DNA from 3 places in the Sinorhizobium sp. CB7 genome. Region 3 is predicted to be linked to each of the others. Evidence: predicted binding sites of a transcription regulator. Region 3 holds the regulator's gene; each other region holds the start of a gene.

The links. Region 3 encodes PhoB, which activates phosphate uptake and scavenging genes when phosphate is short. Its sites were predicted from a motif close to TGTCATNNANCTGTCAT; they were not measured.
Region 1: AAE029_RS09945 (alkaline phosphatase) is a predicted target of PhoB. The motif match lies at 3,398-3,414, and genes of this name have one in related genera.
Region 2: phnF (phosphonate metabolism transcriptional regulator PhnF) is a predicted target of PhoB. The motif match lies at 2,627-2,643, and genes of this name have one in related genera.

What each region holds. Positions count from the first base shown of each region.
Region 1 covers NZ_JAULLL010000004.1:183,301-190,630, reverse strand. Annotated here, with positions in the region: gene AAE029_RS09965 (helix-turn-helix domain-containing protein) at 1-710, shown strand, start outside; gene AAE029_RS09960 (hypothetical protein) at 907-1,158, shown strand; gene AAE029_RS09955 (2-keto-4-pentenoate hydratase) at 1,356-2,114, shown strand; gene AAE029_RS09950 (aldo/keto reductase) at 2,132-3,160, shown strand; gene AAE029_RS09945 (alkaline phosphatase) at 3,467-5,221, shown strand; gene AAE029_RS09940 (hypothetical protein) at 5,380-5,844, shown strand; gene AAE029_RS09935 (ABC transporter ATP-binding protein) at 5,848-6,534, shown strand; gene AAE029_RS09930 (FtsX-like permease family protein) at 6,531-7,330, shown strand, end outside.
Region 2 covers NZ_JAULLL010000004.1:153,339-160,668, forward strand. Annotated here, with positions in the region: gene AAE029_RS09800 (Ldh family oxidoreductase) at 1-899, opposite strand, end outside; gene AAE029_RS09805 (GntR family transcriptional regulator) at 982-1,680, shown strand; gene phnF (phosphonate metabolism transcriptional regulator PhnF) at 1,720-2,478, opposite strand; gene AAE029_RS09815 (extracellular solute-binding protein) at 2,705-3,952, shown strand; gene AAE029_RS09820 (carbohydrate ABC transporter permease) at 3,964-4,848, shown strand; gene AAE029_RS09825 (carbohydrate ABC transporter permease) at 4,845-5,690, shown strand; gene AAE029_RS09830 (PfkB family carbohydrate kinase) at 5,701-6,504, shown strand; gene AAE029_RS09835 (SDR family oxidoreductase) at 6,501-7,229, opposite strand; gene AAE029_RS09840 (ABC transporter ATP-binding protein) at 7,317-7,330, opposite strand, start outside.
Region 3 covers NZ_JAULLL010000007.1:286,612-293,941, forward strand. Annotated here, with positions in the region: gene pstA (phosphate ABC transporter permease PstA) at 1-264, shown strand, start outside; gene pstB (phosphate ABC transporter ATP-binding protein PstB) at 279-1,094, shown strand; gene phoU (phosphate signaling complex protein PhoU) at 1,136-1,849, shown strand; gene phoB (phosphate regulon transcriptional regulator PhoB) at 1,882-2,565, shown strand; gene AAE029_RS15685 (GcrA family cell cycle regulator) at 2,695-3,225, opposite strand; gene AAE029_RS15690 (aspartate aminotransferase family protein) at 3,649-4,848, shown strand; gene argF (ornithine carbamoyltransferase) at 4,900-5,817, shown strand; gene AAE029_RS15700 (Hsp33 family molecular chaperone) at 5,921-6,910, shown strand; gene apaG (Co2+/Mg2+ efflux protein ApaG) at 7,040-7,330, opposite strand, start outside.

The sequences.
Region 1 (7,330 bases), on a different contig from region 3:
ATCTCTCCGGCGGGGAAAGGGTCGTTCGCGAGGACGGGCAGATTTCCGGCGGCGCACCGGACAAGCTGTGCCTGCTCCCGGCAGGACACGAAAGCCGATGGCTTATCGGCGGCCCGATCAGAATGTTCCACCTCTACATCGATCCGGAGGTTCTGGCCTATCAGGCGCTCACGGCCTTTGACGTCGATCCGCGGCATGTCGATCTCATGGATCTCACCTTTGTGGATGATCCGGCCATGTCGATGATCGTGCGCGGTGGTGTCCTGCCGCTCGATTGGAACGAGAGGAGCGACCGTGTGGCGCTCGACTTGGCCTGCCATCTTCTGATCCATCATACGCTCAGGCGCCATATCAGGCGGGCGGAACGGGAGATCGTCCGCGGCGGTCTTTCGCCATCGGTCCGTCGCAGGATCGTCGACCATATCGAGGCGCATCTGGAGCAAGCGTTGACGCTCGACCAACTCGCGTCCGAGGCTGGGCTGAGCACCTTCCATTTCGCCAAGATGTTTCGCATCAGCTTCGGGATGCCGCCACACCGTTACCTGGCCGAGCGCCGCGTCGAGAGGGCCAGGAACCTATTGCGCTCAGGAAGCATCGAGCTTGTGCAGGTGGCGCTGGCCTGCGGCTATGCGTCACAAAGCCATTTCACGAAAGCGTTCAGGTCAGCCACCGGAATTACGCCGGGCGAATGGCGGAACCTCTATAGCTGAGTGCAGGCCGAGTTGAGGGGCCGCGCTGCTCCTTGCACTCATCCCTTCTGCTGACGCCGACGTCCACCGCATATCTCCATCCGGCTGGCGGGGACCCGGAGCAGTCCATTGAAAATCTGTGTCTGACGTACTGACCGTATGATCATTCGCATAAAATCCACATGCGCGCCTTCTCGAATCGGCTAAGAGCGTCGCCATGATCATCGAACACCGCCGTCTAGCCATGCAAAAAGCTCTCGACCGTATCCGCAATGCGGAGCTGCCGCTCGAGCAGGATCCGCGATTTCTCAGGTGGATCGAGCAGTGGATCGCCGGGGAGCTTGAAATGGCCGACATTCGCCAGCTATATGCTGCGCTGCTACGGGAGCGATCGTCCGGTCGAGTAACTTCCGCTTCAGCTCCCATCGAAGAGGCTGATGATATCAGCGCCGATGTCCTCGGAGGATAAGGAGCCTTTGGAGCCAATTTTTCGCGCCGCACCTGCTCGGACGGGTGATGCCCACTTTTGCCGCTTGACCTCAAGCGCAAGCCCTCGCATACTTCAAAAATCCCATATCCAATCGGATTTCCACGCTCGCCTGCAGGTCGGAGGAGTGGACGTCAAGTCCACCTTGATCGAGCAGGTGCCAGCCGCGGAGGACAATCGTGACCAGCAACCGTATCGACGCGGCCGCGAAGCATCTGCTTGATGCGCGCAGGAATGGCTTCCGTCTGGAAGGACTTTCTAGCGAGTATATTCCTGCGGATCGCGAGACCGCCTTTGCGATCCAGGACGCGCTGATCGCGCAGAGCGGTGAGGAGATCGGCGGCTGGAAGATTGCGGCCGATGCCGGTCCTGATCCACTCTGCTCGCCTCTGCTTGCCTCCGCCTATCGATTGCCCGACGAACCACTTGGCATGGAGCGCACGATGGCGACGATCGTCGAGGCGGAAGTCGCCGTGAGCATCGGCAGCGATCTGCCGCCGCGTGACAGAAATTATACCGATGAGGAGATCGAAGCCGCGATCGCCGCGGCCCGCCCCGCGCTGGAAGTCCTGGGCACCCGCTTCAACAGAAGTTTCGTTATACCGCCGTTGCTGGCGGTGGCCGATCTGCAGAACAACTCCGCTGTTGTCGCCGGTCCTGAAGACAAGGATTGGCGCAAGATCGACTTCTCGACGCTTCCCATTCGCCTAGGCATAGGCGGAGACAGGGTGCTTGAGGTCGATCGCGGAGCGTCGAAGACGGAGATAGTCACCGCCTTGACATGGCTCGCAAATACTCGTGCCCGGCGCCATGGCGGATTGAAGGCCGGCCAGATCATTATCACCGGCTCTCGTGTCAACTTGCCGATCGGTCAGCCGGGCGATCGGATCACCGCGGATTTCGGAGCGCTCGGCACGATCGCGATAAGCCTTATCTAATCGTCGGAGGAGTGATCATGGACTATACGCGACTTGGAAAGACCGGCCTAGAAGTTAGCCGGCTATGCTTAGGCTGTATGTCTTTCGGCATACCGGATGACAGTCGTCCCTGGATCCTGCAGGACGAAGAGGCCTGGCCGCTGTTCAAGCGCGCCTTCGAGGCCGGCATCAATTTCTACGACACGGCCAATATCTATGCTGCCGGGACCAGCGAGGAACTGACGGGCCGCATGCTGAAGAAGCTCGGCAGCCGCGACAGTTTCGTACTCGCAACAAAGGTATTCAACCGCATGTCGGAAGGGCCGAACGGAGCGGGTCTCAGCCGTAAATCGATCTTTGCCGAGATCGACAACAGCCTGCGCCGATTGCAGACCGATTATGTCGATCTCTATCAGATCCATCGCTGGGACTATTTCACGCCGATCGAGGAGACCCTGGAAGCGCTGCACGACCTCGTCAAAGCCGGCAAGGTGCGCTATATCGGCGCCTCGTCGATGTATGCCTGGCAATTTGCAAAGGCACTCTATACGGCAGATCTCAACGGCTGGACGCGCTTCGTCTCGATGCAGAACGAGGTGAACCTGCTGTTTCGCGAGGAAGAGCGTGAGATGCTGCCGCTCTGCGCCGACCAGGGAGTAGGCGTCATCCCGTGGAGCCCTCTTGGCGGCGGCAAGCTCGCCCGACCGTGGGGCGAGGTTACCAAACGCAACCAGACGGACCGCTTCAACAAGACCATGTATGAAAGGACGGAAGGCGGAGCGATGGACGTCGTTGCCGCCGTGCAGTCCCTGTCGCAGAAGCGCGGTGTGCCGATGGCGCAGATCGCGCTCGCCTGGACCCTGCAAAAGAGTGAAATCACCGCGCCGATCGTCGGCGCCAGCAAGCTTTCGCATGTCGACGACGCGATCGCCGCACTCGGTCTGAGCCTCTCAACCGAGGAAGTAGCGAGCCTCGAAGAGCCCTATCAGGCTCGCTTCGCACCGGCCTATATCGCGCCGGGCGACGCCGCTACGCGCGGCCGTCGTCTGCCCGAACCGCGGAGCTAACGCCCGCTGACCGATAGGCTTTGCCGCGAAGCGCTTGCGCGATCATTCGATATGATCGCGCATTGCAGCCTCCTTCGCAGAGGGGGTATAAATAGCTGGAAAATCTCTCGCTTTTGGTGAACTGAGTCTTGCCGGAAGCGCAGAGCGATCATCACCGGATCATTCGAAGATAAAAGTATCCGATTACAATCAATTTTTTATGCCGAAGGACGGGTATACATCCTGATCTTCAACTTCTGTAATATCAATGTCACGTGGACTTCCTAAGGAGTGGTTCTCGAAGAACCGCAACAGCGAGGTCCGACCATGCGTAAACTCCTTCTTGCCCTGGCATCGGCGACGATGCTCGTCGGCGCAGCCAATGCCGCCACTGTCTATCCGCTCGATCGCGCCACCGTGCTCGCCGGCTCGCCTTTTGATTTCAAGGTCGAATTCTCCAAGGTCGTGAAGCCGGAAGACGTCAAGGTCACGGTGAACGGGGAAGCCTATGACGCCGTGTTCGGCAAGAAGGCTGACTTCATCGCCGAGGAAAAGGGCAAGGAAGACAAGATTCTCGGCTCCGCCCTGATCCTGCGCGATCTGACCATCGCCAAGGCCGGCGCCTACAAGATCGAGGTTTCGGCCGGCGACGAGACAAAGACGGTAAACTGGGATGTCTACGCGACTGCCGCCCAGCCCAAGGCCAAGAACATCATCTTCCTGCTCGGCGACGGTCTGTCGGTCGCCCATCGCACGGCTGCTCGCATCATGTCCAAGGGCATGACCGAGGGCAAGGCCAATGGTCGCCTCGCCATGGACGATGTTCCGCCGGTTGCCTTCATCGGCACGTCCTCGACCCATGCGATCGCCACCGACAGCGCCAACACCATGTCGGCCTACATGACCGGCCACAAGGCGCGCGTGAACGCGCTCGGCGTCTATGCCGATCGCACGCCGGCCACCCTGGACGACCCGAAGGTCGAGACCATGGGCGAAGCGCTGCGCCGCACCACGAAGAAGTCGCTCGGCATCGTCGCCACCTCCGAAGTGGAGGATGCGACGCCATCGGCTCTCGTTTCCCACACCCGCAGCCGCAACGACAAGGCCGATATCGTCGGTATGTTCTACAAGGTGAAGCCTGACGTGCTGCTTGGCGGCGGCTCGGCCTATTTCCTCGCCAAGGACGTCCCTGGTTCCAAGCGCAAGGACGACAAGGATTACATCGCCCTGTTCAAGGATGCCGGCTATGCGCTGGCAACCGACAAGACGGACCTTGCCGCTGCCGCCGGCTCGAACCAGGAGAGGCTGCTCGGCCTGTTCCACACCGGCAACCTGGACTTCGCGCTGGACCGCATGCAGCTCAAGAAGGGCACGGTCGACAAGTTCCCGAACCAGCCTGGTCTCGTGGACATGACCAAGGCCGCCCTCGACAAGCTCTCTAAGAATCCCGAAGGCTTCTTCCTGATGGTTGAAGGCTCGTCCATCGACAAGGCCAGCCATCCCCTCGACTGGGAGCGCTCGGTGGTCGACACGATCGAGTTCGACAAAGCCATTGCCGTCGCCCGTGAATTCCAGGCCAAGAACCCCGACACGCTGATCGTGGTCACCGGTGACCATACCCACGGCGTCGGGATCATCGGCACTGTCGACGACGACAAGCCAGGCGAGGAAATGCGCGAGAAGGTCGGCACCTACGACGACGCCGGCTTCCCGAACTATGAAGACAAGGACGGCGACGGCTATCCGGATCGCGTCGATGTTTCTCGCCGCCTGTTCATGGCCGCCAACAACGGCCCGGACCACTATGAAACCTTCCGTCCGAAGCTCGATGGTCCGTTCGTTCCGGCCGTACAGAACGAGAAGAAGGAATATGTCGCCAACGAAGCCTACAAGAACGTCCCCGGCGCGGTCTTCGTGCAGGGCAACATTCCGAAGGAAGGCGACAGTGGCGTCCACTCCGTGGACGACGTGGTTCTGCAGGCTGTCGGCCCGGGCGCTGAAGGCTTCCGCGGCTACATGGAACAGAGCGACGTCTACCGCGTGCTGGTCGATGCCTTCGCGTTGGGCGCAGCCACGAACTAAGGGCTTTTGTCCCACACAATGGGCAGGCGGCCGTGTGCCGCCTGTTCGTGTTATTGCGGCGGGACGAGGAAGCGTGTGCGGTTTCCCGCCCGCAGCCCTGCCTTTCCCCGTGAAGGATGAGGTCGTGGGCGTGGTATGACGAGGCAAGGAATCTGGCGATGACGGAAAAAACCTTTGGCCCGATGAAGAGGCGGCAGATGCTCGGCGCGTTGGTGGCCTCACTTGCGGTTTTGCCTGTGCGACGGGTCCTCGCCGAAGAAAGGCTCGGTTTCAACGAGCTCTACAAGAGCTTCGGTGTTCTCGGCCTGGAATTCTCCGACAAAGTGAAGCAGCTGAAGGGGCGGGAGGTCGCGGTCAATGGGTTCATGGCGCCGCCGCTCAAGGCGGAAGCCGCCTTCTTCGTGCTTACCGAAATTCCGATGTCGCTCTGCCCGTTCTGCTCTTCCGACGCCGACTGGCCGGACAACATCGTGGTCGTCTATCTGGCGCGTAAGCAGACCTTCGTGCAGTTCAATGCTCCGATCACCGCGCGCGGCATGCTCGAGTTCGGATCCTGGGTCGATCCGGAAACCGGGTTCGTCAGCCAGTTGCGCCTGCGCGACGCCTCGTTTGAGACGGTGTAACGCATGCTTTCACTCGACATTTCCGGCCTGGAGTTGCGCTTTCCCGGTCTCGCCGACCCGGTTCTTTCCATCGACCGCTTTCATCTTCCGACCGGCGGGCGGCTTGCCGTCACCGGCGCGTCCGGGTCGGGCAAGAGCACGCTGGTCAACGCCATCACCGGGCTGGAGCGCGTGACACGGGGCTCCGTATCCTGGAACGGCACGGACATTACCCGCCTTTCCGCCATTCGCCGCGACGCTTACCGCGCCGGACATATCGGCTTGGTGATGCAGGATTTCCATCTCTTTCCCGGCCTCTCGGCCTTCGACAATGTCGTCTTGCCGATCAGGCTGGCGCGCCGGTTGAGGCGCGAGGAGGCGGAGCGCGCCCGCGCCCTTCTCGACGCCACCGGCATTGCCCGGCCGGACCAGAAAATCGAGACGCTTTCGCGCGGCGAGATGCAGCGCGTCGCCGTCGCCCGCGCGCTGCTTTCCAAGCCGGGCGTGGTTGTCGCCGACGAGCCGACCGCGAGCCTCGACCGCCGCACTGGCGAGGAGGTGGCGGATCTCCTGGTCAGGCTTTCGCGGGAGGAGGGCGCAACCCTCATCATCGTCACTCACGATCCGGCGCTCACCGAACGGCTCGACCGGCGCATTCGTCTTGTCGGTGGCGTGATCGCGGAAGATAGCGGGGAGGCTCAAGCGGCATGATCGCCTTCATTCTCGCCGATCTCAGACGGTTCAAGGGAGGGGCAGTCGCCGTGGTCGTGCTGATCGCCCTCTCTGTCGCGCTTTCCGTGGTCGTGACGCTACAGGAGCGGGCGGTGCGACTTGGTAGCGCCCGGGCGGCAGAAAAATTCGATCTTCTGGTCGGCGCTTCCGGCAGCGAGACGCAGCTTGCGCTCTCGGCGGTGTTCCTGCAGCCCGCGCCGCTGCCACTCATGTCCGGCAAGGTGCTGGAGAAGCTTTCCGGCGATCCGCGCGTGGCGCTTGCCGCACCTGTCGGCTTCGGCGATTCCTCCTTCGGTTTTCCGATCGTGGGGACGACGACGGCGCTCGTTTCGGCACTTTCGCCAGCGCTTGCAGAGGGCGTCCCGTTTGCGCGGTTGGGCGAGGCGGTGGTCGGCGCGGATGTGCCGATGTCGCCTGGCGCGGAGCTAAAGCCGATGCATGGCACGATCGAGACGGGCGGCGAGACTCACACGGAGGTCGTCTACCGGGTGACGGGCAGGATGACGCCGACGGGCACAGCCTGGGACCGGGCGATCCTCGTGCCGATCCGCACCGTCTGGGAGCTTCACGGTATGGGTGGCGCGGAAGAACACGCGCATGAGCACGGCGAAGAAGACCACGCGGATGGTGACCACGCGCCAGAAGCCGGTGCGCGGGAGCGCGAGCATCATCACGGCCACGTCGATCCCGATGCTGCGCTTGACGAGCATTTCACTGAGGACACGCCGGGCGTGCCGGCTGTTCTCGTCAAACCGAAAACGATCGCCGACGCCTA
Region 2 (7,330 bases), on a different contig from region 3:
TCCCCCGGAATCAGAACTTTAGAAAAACCCTCAGCCGGATCCAGATTGCGGATTTCTTCGAGATAGGCGCGCAGATCGCAGCGCGGCCCATCGATGACGATGAAGACGTCTCCCTTGCTGCAGATGCTGGTATCGTCGAGCGTTCCGTGCACGTCCCGGCCGATTGCCGCACCTGCCAGGCTGCTGACAAGAAGCTCGAAGGCGAGGCCGAGCGCATAGCCCTTGGCCTGACCAAAGGGCGCGATCGAACCTTTCTTGGCGGCCTCCGGATCGGTCGTCGGATTACCGTCGGCGTCGAGCGCCCAATGGGAGGGGATCGCCTGCCGGCGATTGGCGTGATCATGGATCTCACCCATCGAGACCAGGCTCGTCGCGGTATCCATCATGAAGGGCACGCCGCCGGTCGGCACGCCGATGGCGATCGGGTTCGTGCCGAGCATGGCCTTGCGCGCACCCCAGGGATGCACCAGCGCCTCGCTGGTCGACAGGGCAATGATCGTAAAGCCCTCAGCCGCCACCCGCTCGGCATACCAGCCGAGCATGCCGATATGGTTGGAATTTCGGATCGCTGCCACGGCCACGCCCGTCTCGCGCGCCTTCACCTTCAGCGCATCGAGCGCCGCATTGGCGACGACGGGTCCGAGCCCGCGCTCGCCATCGACCCCCAGAAAAGCACTGCCGCGCCAGACATGCTTGCCACGTGCCTTCGGGTCGGTGACGCCATTGCCGATACGGTGAATGATGCGGTCGAGCCGCAGGAGGCCATGCGAGGGAACGCCGCGCAACTCCGCTTCCATCAGGAGATCGAGTTGCTCGATCGCATGAGCAGCGGGCACGCCGGCGCGCTCCAGGGCGCGCGCTGCAAGATTTCTGAGATGGGAAGCGTCAACAACAGCCACGACATAAAATCCGATCGGATATCCGATTGCAGTCAGGGCACTATGCTGATAAGGAGATGAGGCGTCAAGGAGCATTTCGAGAATGATAAGAGACGGTAAGGGTGCGAGCCAGAATGCGACGGGTCTGTTGCGCCGGCCGCCGCGCCTGGGCGATGAGGTCTATAACGCGATCTACGCGCAGCTGATGTCTCTGAAGATCCCGCCCGGCGGCCGCATATTAGTCGACAACCTCGTGCGCGAACTCGGCGTATCCCAGACACCGATCCGTGAGGCGCTGTCACGGCTCGAGGCACAGGGCCTCGTCGTCAAGACACACCTCATCGGCTACAGCGCCGCCGCGCAGATGGACCGCGCGCGCCTGCAGCAGCTCTATGAATTGCGCCTGCTCGTCGAACCATTCGCAGCCGCGCGCGCTGCCGAAAACATGAGCAAGGAAGCAATCGCCGCGCTCGAAGCCGTCGACCGCGAAATGCGCGAGATCCGCCATGAGGACGCCCGGCTCGCCTATGGCCAATTCGCCCAAAGCGACGGTGCCTTCCACGAGATGATCGCGCTCGGCAGCGGCAATGCCCTGATCCATGAGACACTGGCGCGGCTGCACACGCATGTACACCTCTTCCGGCTCTACTTTCATGCCCGCGCAACGAGCGACGCCAATGATGAGCACGCCCGCATCATCGCCGCCATCAGGGAACGCAACCCCTCTGCGGCCGAGGCTGCGATGCGCGATCATATCGAACGATCACGCAAGCGTTTCATGGTGATCTTTACCGGCGAGTAAGCGTAGCTTTCTCGGCATAGGCACGCGGCCAAGCCATGATCAGGTGTCTTGGCTTTTCGCGAGCGCGTCGAGAAGCTGGTTCGTATTGTCGATCGAAAACTGTACCCGCTCGCCCGGCCAGACCGTTTCAGAATAGGCGATGGGCGTTCCCTTCATGTCGACGTCCACTTTCTTCAACGCGATGATCGGCTGGGACACGCTCTGGCCGAGCTGACGTGCCTCCTCAGGCGTCGGCATCCTGACCAGAATGTCGGTCCGCAAGCGGATGTAATCGGGAACACCATATTCTGCCAGGATCACACTGACGCTACGTCCGCTGCGCCGTTCTTTGTCAAAACCGGGAAAACGACGGACGGGGTAGTAGGCATTTGACAAATTGATTGGCTCGTCGTCGGCAAAGCCGCGCCGGACGATATGATAGACCGGCTCACCCCGCGGCAGCCGAAGCGCCTCGGCGACGCCGGCGGAAGCGGGTATCTCCTCTTCACGGATCGCCTGGCCGAAGGGCTCCCTGCCTTGGTCGAGCAGATTCTGCGAAAAGCGCGTGCGCTCGGAGATCCGGTATTCGAGGCGCCCGTCCCGCACGAAAGTGCCCTTGCCCTGCTCGACGTCGACAAGCCCACGACTCTGAAGACGAGAAATGGCCCGCCGGATCGTGTGGCGGCCGACGCCGAATTGTTCCATGAGATCGGCTTCCTTCGGAAGCTGCGCCCTGGGGGATAGTCGGCCGCTCAAGATGTCATCGGCGATATCCTCTTCGACCTGCTGCCACTGCCCGTGCGACGATTTTTTCTCCATGTCTCTCTTTCGTCCGACTCCGCTCATGTTGTTCGAATGTCTACCTTTCGATGCGCCGAGTTTCAATCGCGATAGCTGATCACTCTACTGTCATCCCTGCGTAGAACAGGCGCGATAAAAGGAAGACGCTCATAAATAGCGCCATCAACTTCATATGACTGTCATCGATCGCCGCTAGAAAATATTCGAATGTTTAAGAATAAATTCGAATGATTTGGAGCAAAAGATGATCGAGATCAGCCGCCGGAAATTTATGGCCGGAGTTGCCGCAGCGACAGGCGCGAGCATGATGGCTGCATCGCCGGCACGTTCCGCCGATGCCGCAGTCGAAATTTCGAGTACGTGGGGTTCCGACAAGCCTTTTCAGAAGGTCGTCGACGCATTCAACGCTAAGAAGCTCGGCGTGACCGTAACCAATCGCTTCGATGGCGATTACGAGTCGGCAACCGCCAAGGCCGTGGCGAGCACCGCCGCCGGCCGGCCGCCGGCGATGATGATCACCGGCTGGAAATTCGGCTATTTCGCCAAGCGGACGCTCGGCGCGCGGGATCTCCGCGAAATCGACGCCGCCAAGGCCGAGGCGATCCTTGCCAATTTCCGACCCTCCGTTCTGCCGCTCGTCACCATCGACGACTCCGTGATCGGCCTTCCCTGGGCCATGTCGACCCCGATCACTTTCATCAATAGCCAGCTATGGAAAGAGGCGGGCCTAGATCCAGCGTTGCCCGAGACCCCAGACACGAAGTGGCTTTATGAAAACGCCCGCAAGCTGGATGCGGCGCTGAAGGGCAAGCATCCTACCTATCGTTCGGCACTGGCGCTTTCCAACAATGAATGGACAAGCCAGTCGTTCATTCAGAATGCCGGCGGCTATATCATCGATCCGGATGGCAAGCTTGCCCTCAACAGCCCTGAAGCAATTGCCGGAATGACGGAATATTGCGCGCCGGCATCTGAGGGGCTCTGGCTCCCCGTCAGCGCCAAGGACCAGGACGCCGCCTTCGAATCCGGCGCACTCGCCATCTGCACGACGAGCTCGACGCGCGCCGCAACTTTCCCCTTCGGCGCAGCTAAGGCGATCACCACCAAGTTCCCAGGCCTGGCCGGGCATTCGCGCAAGATGAACAGCGGCGGCAACTTCCTCGCGATCTATGCCCGGAACAAGGAACAGGCCGAGGCCTCGCTCGCCTTCCTCGAATTCTGCGCTTCGAAAGAAGGCCAGACGATCTGGTCGGAGGTCGGTTATCTTAATACCTCGGTTCATGATGTTCCGCTGATCAACGACTTCATGAAGCCTGCGGCCGGTCAGCTGACCGACGGCCTGACGGCGGAAACCATCTGGCCGGGCAAGCGCGGCCTCGAAGGTCAGGCCGTCTGGCGCAAGTGGGTTTCCCGCATGCTGGTCAAGGAGGTGACGGTGGCTGAGGGCATGAAAGGTGCCCGCGAGGAGCTGGCAGCGCTGGTCTCGGCTTGATCGGGTGAATCATGGCTTCACGCCTCAGGATTCTGGTCCCATATCTCTTCGTGGGGCCAGCTGTGCTTTCGGTCGCGATTTTCCTTTACGGCCCGCTGATTGCCTCGGCGCTGCTCTCGGTGCTGGACTGGAACCTTCTCTCTTCCGACGTTCGCTTCGTCGGGCTCGACAATTACACGGACGTCATCGCCAATGTCGATTTCAGGACCGCCGCCTGGAACACCGTGCTCTATTGCGCGATCCTCATTCCCGCCCAGATCATCCTTCCGCTGATCCTGGCGCTCATGATCCATTCGGTGCGCCAATCACCCCTGCAGGGTCTTTATCGCGGCAGCTTGTTCCTGCCGACGATCGTCGCCTTTTCAGTGGCGGGCGTGGCGTGGTCCTGGCTGCTCAATCCGGTCAACGGCCTATTCAACGAGATTTTCGGGTTCTTCGGCTTTCCCAAGTCTCGCTGGCACACGGATCCGGATCTGGCCCTGCTCTGTGTCTCGTTGGTCACCTTCTGGAAGACCTTCGGGCTGAACATGCTCCTGTGGCTTGCCGCACTCGCCAACCTCCCCCGTGAGCTGCGCGAAGCCTCGCAGCTCGACGGCGCAACCGCCTGGCGCCACTTCTTCACGATAAGCCTGCCGCTGATGACGCCCACCGCCTTCTTCATCAGCGTCACGACGTTCTTCCATGTCCTCGATGATATCGTGGGCGTCATTGACGTGCTCACCCATGGCGGTCCGGCCGGACGAAGCTCCAGCCTGCTTTATTTTCTCTGGCAGCAGGGCTTGCAGTTCTTCCAGTTCGGACCGGCAAGTGCGGTCGCCGTCATCATTATCGTTGCCGTCCTTGTCGTCACCTGGCTGCAGTTCCGCGTGGGCGAAAGAAGGGTGCATTACGGATGAGCGCCCTCCCGCTTCGCATCTCGCTCCATCGCCTGGTGATCCACTGTGTCCTCCTCTTCACCAGTGCCGCGACCATTTTCCCACTCATATGGATCGTCTCCTCGGCCTTCACGCCCAATGAGGTTATCACCGCCAAGGCTTTCCGGCTGTGGTCCGAAGAGCCAACGCTCGCCAATTTCGAGATCGCGGCCAGCCGCCACCCAATCTGGATGTGGCTATGGAATTCCATCCTTACCGCCACCCTGATCACGGTCGGAAAGCTGCTGCTGGCTGTTCCGGCGGGCTTTGCCTTCGGCCGGATGAAATTTCCGGGCCGGCAGGCGCTCTTCTGGTTCGTGATCGCGACCATGTCGTTTCCAAGCGTGCTCGCCATCATCCCGACCTATATTGCTGTCGTGAAGCTGCAGGCTTTCGATACCTATGGAGCGATGGTTATTCCCTCCATCCCCTATATCGGCTTCTATGTCTTTTACATGCGACAGGCATTCCGCTCGCTGCCCCAATCGATGTTCGAGGCTGCACGGATGGACGGTTCCGGTGTGTGCCGGCAATTCCTGGAAATCGGCATTCCGAACGTCATTCCCGCGATTGCGGCCTTGTCGGTCATCTCTTTCATGGGGGCATGGAACATCTATTTGTGGGGTCAACTCGTTCTCGAAGACGGGTTCAAGAAAACCCTGACCACGGGAATCGCCACCTTTGCCGACCTTGAGGGAACCGAACGCGTCTGGGGGCCGCTGACAGCGACCAGCCTGTTGTCGATCCTGCCCGTCCTCATCGTATTTCTGGCCGCGCAACGTTTCATCGTCGACGCGCTCGCGCCCGGCCTCGACGACAGATAGGCACCGCAAAATGCATCGCATCATTGTCATAGGTTCCGTCAACCACGACCGTATCTGGCAGCTCGAGGATCGGCTCGTGCCGGGAGGACGGCTGCGCTTTTCCGGACGCGACGTTCACCTCGGCGGCGGCGCCTTCTACACCGGCTGCCAGCTTGTTGATCTTGGTGCCGAAGTGGCGCTCGTGACCCGCCTTATGCAAGATGAGCAGGGCCTTTCGGCATTGAACGCATTGGATGCCGCCGGCTTCGACACACAGCATGTGACGATGCTGCCAGGCGAAACCATGCCACTGGAAATCCTCCTTGAGCCGAACGGTGAAAGAACGATCCTGGCGCCGGCCGGCAGAGACCGCACAGCCTTTTCAGCCGGCGATGCGCTGACGGGCGATGCCGCCTATATCAACGCTCTTCTGCTTGACGAGACGCTCGTCGGCAGGCTCTGCGATATTGCTCTCGTGGTTTCGCAACTGCCGCTGCGACAGGCCACGCCGCGTCCAGCCGATTACGTCGTCACGTCACGTAACGATGCGGGCGAGGAACCACAACTCGCGTGGCGCCGCGCCGTCAATCTCGCCGGCCCGCGTTTGAAGATGCTGGTTCTGACCGACGGACCGCGCCCGATCACCCTTTATGGCGGCTCGCGGTCAATCCTTATCGACCCAGCACCGGCGGTCCAGGGTGTCAGCACGATCGGCGCGGGGGACCGTTTCAGCGGCGCCTTCCTCTTTGCGTTGCTCAACGGGCGGGACGCGGCTTCGGCTGCCGCAGAAGCAAGCCGGCTGACAGCGGACTGGCTGCGCCGGCGTCACCGCTAACGGCACGTGTACCCGCCGTCGATCGGCAGGGAAACACCGGTAATCATCGATGCGGCATCACTAAGCAGAAATACGATCGGGGCGGCGATTTCGTCCTCGGTCGCCCAGCGGCCGAGCGGCATCTGCTTCAGGAAAGGTTCTGCGACATGCGGCTGGCTCCAGTGACCCGAGGAAATCGGCGTCAAGACGACCGTCGGATTGACGCTGTTCACGCGGATTCCATACTTGCCGAGTTCAAGCGCCGAGCAGCGGGTAATATTCTCGAGGGCGGCTTTCGAGGAGCCGTAGGAAATGTGCCCCTCCAGCGCCACCAGCGCCGCCTGGCTGGAAACGTTGACGATCGCGCCGCCCTTGCCGATGCGGACCATCTGCCGCGTCGCATATTTGGTGACCAGCAGCGCGCCGCGTGCGTTGATGGCGATGACCTTGTCGAAGATGGCAATGTCCGTATCCATCGGCGTCGCGATCTCGCCGCCGAAGCCGCCGCAGTTGACGACGCCCCAGAGATCGAGACCTTCGAGCGCATCGCGAATTTCATCCTCGGAGGCGAGGTCGAAGGTCACAGTGCGGCAGCCGGTCTCCTTGGCGATTGCGTCGAGCGCCTCACGGGACCGTCCTGCTGCGATGACCTCGGCATTGGCGCGCACCAGATGCCGCACGGTTGCGCCGCCGATGCCGCCGCTGCCACCCGTCACCAGAATTCTGCGCCCTTGAAAATCTGTCATAGTCTCCTCCTCTTCCTATTGTTCAGCTCAAACCGTAGCACTCCATTTTCGAAGGCCGTCAGTCGTCGGATTTCAGTATATTCGTGGTCAGTTGACGCGCG
Region 3 (7,330 bases):
GGCACGATTATCGGCCTCGCCCACGCCCTTGGTGAGACGGCGCCGCTTCTGCTGATCGGCATGGTCGCCTTCGTCGCCAACTATCCGGCGACACCGCTTGAGCCTTCCACCGCGCTTCCGGTGCAGATCTACATGTGGGCGAACGAGGCGGAGCGCGCCTTCGTTGAGCGGACTTCGGGGGCGATCATCGTCTTGCTCCTGTTCCTCATTGCCATGAATATCGGAGCCATTCTCTTGCGGCGTCGCTTCGAGCGTCGCTGGTAAAAGGAGTAGATCATATGAACATGTTGTCAGAAGCTGCAGTGGAAAAAACCCTGGATCAGAAGATGAGTGCCACTCCCTACAAGATGATCGGCCAAGACGTATCGGTTTACTATGGCGAAAAGCGCGCACTTTTCGACGTCAACCTCAACATTCGCGAAAATACGGTAACGGCTCTGATCGGCCCGTCCGGTTGCGGGAAGTCGACCTTCCTGCGCACGCTGAACCGGATGAACGATACGATCGAAAATTGCCGGGTCACCGGCAAGATCACGCTGGACAGCGAGGATATCTATGATCCGGCGATCGACGTGGTCGAGCTTCGTGCGCGTGTCGGCATGGTTTTCCAGAAGCCGAACCCGTTCCCGAAGTCGATCTATGAGAACGTTTCCTACGGTCCGCGCATCCATGGCCTGACCAAGTCGAAGGCCGACATGGACCAGGTCGTTGAAACGAGCCTGCAAAGGGCCGGCCTTTGGAACGAGGTGAAAGATCGCCTCCACGAAGCGGGTACCGGTCTTTCCGGCGGTCAGCAGCAGCGCCTCTGCATCGCGCGCGCGGTTGCGGTCAGCCCGGAAGTGATTCTGATGGACGAGCCTTGCTCGGCTCTCGATCCGATCGCAACCGCCAAGGTGGAAGAGCTCATCCACGAACTGCGGGAGAACTTCACCATTGTCATCGTGACTCACTCGATGCAACAGGCGGCACGTGTCTCCCAGCGTACGGCGATGTTCCATCTTGGCAATCTGGTCGAGGAGAACGACACCGACAAGATGTTCACCAATCCTGACGACTCGCGCACCCAGGACTACATCATGGGCCGCTTCGGCTAACCCGCGAAGCGCCAAAATCGTTCAAATTCGAGGACACCATAATGGTATCGACTCACATACTTTCTGCCTACGATGACGATCTGAAGTTCCTTTCCCGCCGCATCTCGGAAATGGGGGGATTGGCAGAACAGATGGTCAGCGATTCGGTGCGTGCGCTGGTCCATGGCGATGCGGCGCTCGCCCAGAAGGTCATCTCCGACGATGTCATACTCGATCACGCGGAGCGCGAAATCGGTGATAAGGCGATCGTAACGATCGCCCGTCGTCAGCCAGTGGCGACCGACCTTCGCGAGATCATGGGTTCGATCCGTATCGCCGCCGATCTGGAGCGTGTCGGAGATCTCGGCAAGAACACGGCAAAGCGCGTCATCGCGGTTCAGGGCACCGGCGTTCCGCGCCGGCTTGCCCGTGGCCTGGAGCACCTCTCCGAGCTGGCGCTCGGGCAGCTCAAGGAAGTGCTCGATGTCTATACGACGCGTTCCGCCGACAAGGCCAAGTCGATCCGCGAGCGCGACGAGGAAATCGATGCGATGTACACGTCCCTGTTTCGCGAGCTCCTCACTTATATGATGGAGGATCCGCGCAACATCACCTCGTGCACGCATCTCCTGTTCTGCGCCAAGAACATTGAGCGCATCGGCGACCATGCGACCAATATCGCCGAGACGATCTACTACATGGCGACCGGCGCGCAGCCGGAGGGCGAGCGTCCCAAGGACGACACCGCGAACACCGTCGGTGCGGTTACGGAATAATCGTTCCGGGCCTGTGAAGGAGACGCGACCATATGATCCCGAAAGTTGCTGTCGTAGAAGACGAAGAAGCCCTGAGTGTGCTGTTGCGATATAACCTCGAGGCCGAAGGCTTCGAGGTCGACACCATCCTCAGGGGCGATGAGGCGGAAATTCGCCTTCAGGAGCGCATTCCCGACCTCCTCATCCTCGATTGGATGCTTCCCGGCGTATCCGGCATCGAACTGTGCCGCCGCCTGCGCATGCGGCCCGAGACGGAACGTCTGCCGATCATCATGCTGACGGCCCGCGGCGAGGAAAGCGAACGGGTGCGCGGCCTTTCCACCGGCGCGGACGACTACGTCGTCAAGCCGTTTTCCACGCCGGAGCTGATGGCGCGGGTGAAGGCGATGCTTCGCCGGGCCCGGCCGGAGGTGCTGTCCAGTGTGCTCAAATGCGGCGATATCGAACTTGACCGTGAAACCCATCGCGTACATCGCAAGAGCCGGGAGGTGCGCCTCGGTCCCACCGAGTTCCGCCTTCTCGAATTCCTGATGTCGTCCCCCGGCCGCGTCTTCTCCCGCTCGCAGCTTCTCGACGGCGTCTGGGGGCATGATATCTATGTTGATGAACGCACCGTGGACGTGCATGTCGGCCGCTTGCGCAAGGCACTCAATTTTTCGAACATGCAGGATGTAATCCGCACCGTTCGCGGCGCCGGCTATTCGATGGAAGCCTGAGCCGACTAAAACCTACTCCAGATGCTGAAAACGGGCCCTAGCGGCCCGTTTTGGCTTTTTTGTGGGACAAAGCAGGAGTGCAAACCGCGCATAACCTCGGGATCATGCGCTGGTGCAAGGCTTAGTCGACTAGTTGATCCGCGGCGTCCGGCGGCGCTCAGCGATAGGCTGATAGGCCAGGCGCTGGTGATAGCCGCAATAGGGCGAGGAATCGGGGGATTCGCAGCCGCAGAAGTGAAAATCTTCCTTCAGCGGATCGCCGACCGGCCATTTGCAGGTGCGTTCGGTGAGCTCCGTGAGTCCAAGGCGGCGCGAGATCGGCACGACCACGTTGGCGGCCGGCCGGAATTCGATTTCCTCGACGGCATCGAACTCGATCTCTTCCTTGAGGAGCGTCGCGCCGGCGGCTCTGGTGATCGTTCGCGTGGTGAGGCGAGAGGCGTAGTTCGGCGCGCGGGGAGCGGATGTATTGCGCTTCGGTGCCCGGGTCGCCGATGTGGTGCCACCCGCTTTGGCGCGGCCAGGCAGGCTCAGGCGATGCACCTTGCCAATGACGGCGTTTCGGCTTACGCCGCCGAGTTGCGCCGCGATCTGGCTGGCGCTTAGTCCCTCCGACCACAGTTTCTTGAGTTTTTCCACCCGCTCGTCTGTCCAGTTCATGCCCTGTCTCCGCCTGTCGCGTTGGTGATGGCAGAATCCCTCACCCTTGCCCCGGACGCCTCCGAAGCAAAAAACGCCTGAAATTTTGGTGACTAGTTCCGCCGCATGCAGTCTAGTAATTGAACTTTAACCTAGTGTGAGGCTGACTCCGTGACAAGAGTCGCCAGAATCTCGATGAATCGATTTCGGAGTTTTCCCCAACTTGCTGTCCTGACGTGTCATTTCTGCAATATAAGTTGTTGAACACGTGATGAAGTGAGACGGCTCCGTACCGCAACTGCGCAGCTCTCTGTTTTGTTGACATCGCAGTGCGAAAAGGGAATAGTGCCAACGCCGCCGAAAGGCGGCATTTTGATTTTCCGGATCTGCGTCGAATAGTGAATCCGGTCGCTCCATATAGCTCTGATCGAGGAGATATGCGCCATGGCTCAAGCCGCGCCGCTCTATGATACCTATTCTCGTGCTCCGTTGCGGTTCGAGCGAGGGGAGGGAGTGTGGCTGATCACCGAGAACGGCGAGCGCTATCTCGATTTTGGGGGCGGTGTCGCAGTCACTTCTCTTGGACACGGGCATCCGCATCTTGTTGAAGCCCTCAAGGCGCAGGCCGACAAGGTCTGGCACCTCTCCAACCTCTATGAGGTCCCGGGCCAGGAAAAGCTCGCCGCACGCCTGACCGCGGCGACCTTCGCGGACAAGGTCTTTTTCACGAATTCCGGCGCGGAAGCCCTGGAATGCGCGATCAAGACTGCACGCCGGTACCAATATTCCAGGGGCCATCCTGAAAGGTTCCACATCATCACGTTCGAAGGAGCCTTCCACGGACGCACGCTCGCGACCATCGCGGCCGGCGGACAGGAAAAGTATCTGGAAGGCTTCGGACCCAAGGCTCCTGGTTTCGATCAGGTACCCTTCGGTGATATCGACGCGGTGCGTGCCGCCATCACTGATGCAACGGCCGCTATCCTGATAGAGCCTGTTCAGGGCGAAGGCGGCATTCGTCCGGCAACGATGGAGTTCATGCGCGCACTTCGCACTCTTTGCGACGAGCGTGGGCTTCTTCTGGTCCTGGATGAAGTACAGACCGGCGTCGGCCGTACCGGCAAGCTCTTCGCCTATGAATGGTCCGGCGTTACACCTGACATCATGGCAGTCGCCAAAGGTATCGGCGGCGGTTTTCCGCTCGGTGCCTGTCTGGCGACGGCAGAGGCAGCGTCCGGCATGAAGGCGGGCACTCATGGCTCCACCTATGGCGGCAATCCGCTTGCAATGGCGGTTGGCAATGCGGTGCTGGACGTCATTCTGTCGGACGGATTCCTGGAACACGTTCGCGACGTGGCCCTTGTCTTCCGTCAGGCACTGGCATCGCTCAAGGATCGCTATCCGGACGTGATCGAGGATGTTCGGGGCGAAGGACTGATGCTCGGCATCAAGGCGGCAGTCCCTTCGGCCGATCTGTTGCAGGCCATACGCGCCGAGCACTTGCTGGCAGTTCCGGCAGGTGACAACGTTCTGCGCCTGCTGCCGCCGCTCACGACGACGGCGGACGAGGCACGGGAGGGGCTTTCCCGCATCGAGCGTGCCGCCGAACGGGTGCGCGCGGCCAAGACTAAGAAGACCGCGTGAATATCAATGCCGGCCGGCGGTTCGCCGCCGGGACATGACAGGTAAGGAACAATGGCTTCACCGAAACACTTTCTCGACCTCTCTGCAGTGGCCGCCGCCGACCTGCGCAGCATCATCGACGATGCGGTCGAGCGAAAGCAGGCCTACAAGGCGGGCACTGGCGACCGGCCGCTCGCCGGCAAGATGCTGGCGATGATTTTCGAGAAGCCTTCGACGCGTACCCGCGTCTCCTTCGATGTTGGCATGCGCCAGCTCGGCGGCGAGACGCTGTTCCTGTCCGGCACGGAGATGCAACTCGGCCGCGCTGAAACGATCGGCGATACGGCGAAGGTTCTGTCGCGCTATGTCGACGCCATCATGATCCGGACGACCGAGCATTCGCGCCTGCTGGAGCTTGCCGAGCATGCGACCGTTCCGGTCATCAATGCCCTGACGGACGATACCCATCCCTGCCAGATCATGGCCGACATCATGACCTTCGAAGAGCATCGGGGCTCCATCAAGGGCAGGACGATTGCCTGGACGGGCGACGGTAACAATGTCCTGCATTCGCTGGTCGAAGGGGCCGCCCGTTTCGGCTATCGCATGAATATGGCGGTCCCTCTTGGTTCCGAGCCCAAGGATCACTATCTGAACTGGGCCCGCAACGAAGGCGCCGAAGTCATGCTTTGTCATGATGCCGACCGGGCGGTCGCCGGCGCCGATTGTGTGGTCACCGATACCTGGGTCTCGATGAATCAGGAACATCGGGCGCGCGGTCACAATGTCTTCCAGCCCTATCAGGTCAACTCGGCTTTGATGGCACAGGCCGGCAAGGACGCATTGTTCATGCATTGCCTGCCCGCTCACCGTGGCGAGGAAGTGACGAACGAGGTGATCGACGGTCCGCAATCCGTGGTCTTCGATGAGGCGGAAAACCGCCTGCATGCGCAGAAGTCGATTCTCGCATGGTGCCTGGGCGTGATCTGAACCATATTGGCTGCCGTGGCCGGTCGGCTGCGGACAGGCGAGCGGAGCAGGGAAATCGTTTGAACGTTTCCCCTCCGCTTTGATTGATTTGGAGTTATGAACCATGGCAGAAACTGCAGCGGCGCTCGGCCAGTTCGATTTCGCCGGCGACGATCATGTTGTTCCTTTTCAGGTGGAGAGCCTGGATGTGCGGGGTCGTGCCGTCCAGCTCGGACCGATGCTGGACGCTATTCTTGGACGGCACAACTATCCCGCACCCGTTGCGAGGCTTCTTGCCGAAGCGGTGGTCCTGACCGTTCTTCTCGGGACCTCCCTGAAATTCGAAGGCAAATTCACGGTCCAGACAAAGAGCGACGGCCCCGTTGACCTGCTGGTTGCCGATTTCTCGACGCCGGAAAATGTCCGCGCCTATGCCCGTTTCGACGAGGAGGCGCTGGAAAGAGCGATCGAAGCCGGCGAGACCGAACCGGAACAGCTTCTCGGCAACGGCGTGCTCGCCTTTACGATTGACCAGGGCCGGTTCACCCAGCCCTACCAGGGCATCGTTGCGCTCGACGGCACTTCGCTTGAGGAGATCGCCGGCGCCTATTTCCGGCAATCGGAACAGATTCCGACCCGTGTTCGCCTGGGCGCGGCAGAGCTCTACGATCGTGACGGGACCGGCAAGGCGCGGCATCGCTGGCGGGCCGGGGGCCTTGTCGCCCAGTTCCTGCCTGAGGCGCCAGAACGCATGCGCCAGCCGGATCTGCACGGCGGCGATGGCGATACCGGCGTGCGCGAGCATGTCGAGGATGATGCCTGGACGGAGGCCCGTACGCTGGTCGAAACCATCGATGCGGATGAACTGACAGACCCGCAGGTCGGCACGGAGCGGCTGCTCTATCGCCTCTTTCATGAACGCGGCGTGCGAGTCTATGATCCGCAGCCTGTCTTCGACCGTTGCAGTTGCTCGCGGGAAAAGATCAAGAGTGTCCTGAAGGGCTTTACGGCCGAGGAGATCGAAGCAAGCCAGGAGGACGGCGAGATTTCCGTCACCTGCGAGTTCTGCTCCACTGTCTATCGATACGAGGTGACGGAGGTTTCCGAGGCCTAGAGCAATTCCAGGAAAAGTGCGAAGCGGTTTTCCGTTCGGAATTTGCGTAAAAGCAAATGGTTAGAGCGGTTCTGCGTTTCCTTGAATAGCTGAAGGGGAGCTCCGCGCATCCATCGGATGCGCGATGCTTTAATTCAGGACCCGCAAATGGCCGGGTGAATCCAGGGAGAAGGCGGGGATCTCGACATCGAAGAGCTTCCCGTCATCCGTCTCCATCTGATAATGGCCGAACATTAGGCCCGAAGGCGTATCCAGCGGACAGCCTGAAGAATATTCGTAAGTATCGCCCGGCCGCAGGCGCGGCTGTTCGCCAACAACCCCCGGCCCCGTCACTTCGTCCACCAGACCGTTCTGATCGGTGATGTTCCAATAGCGGTTGATAAGGCGGACGGCGATATTGGAATGATTACTGATGACGAT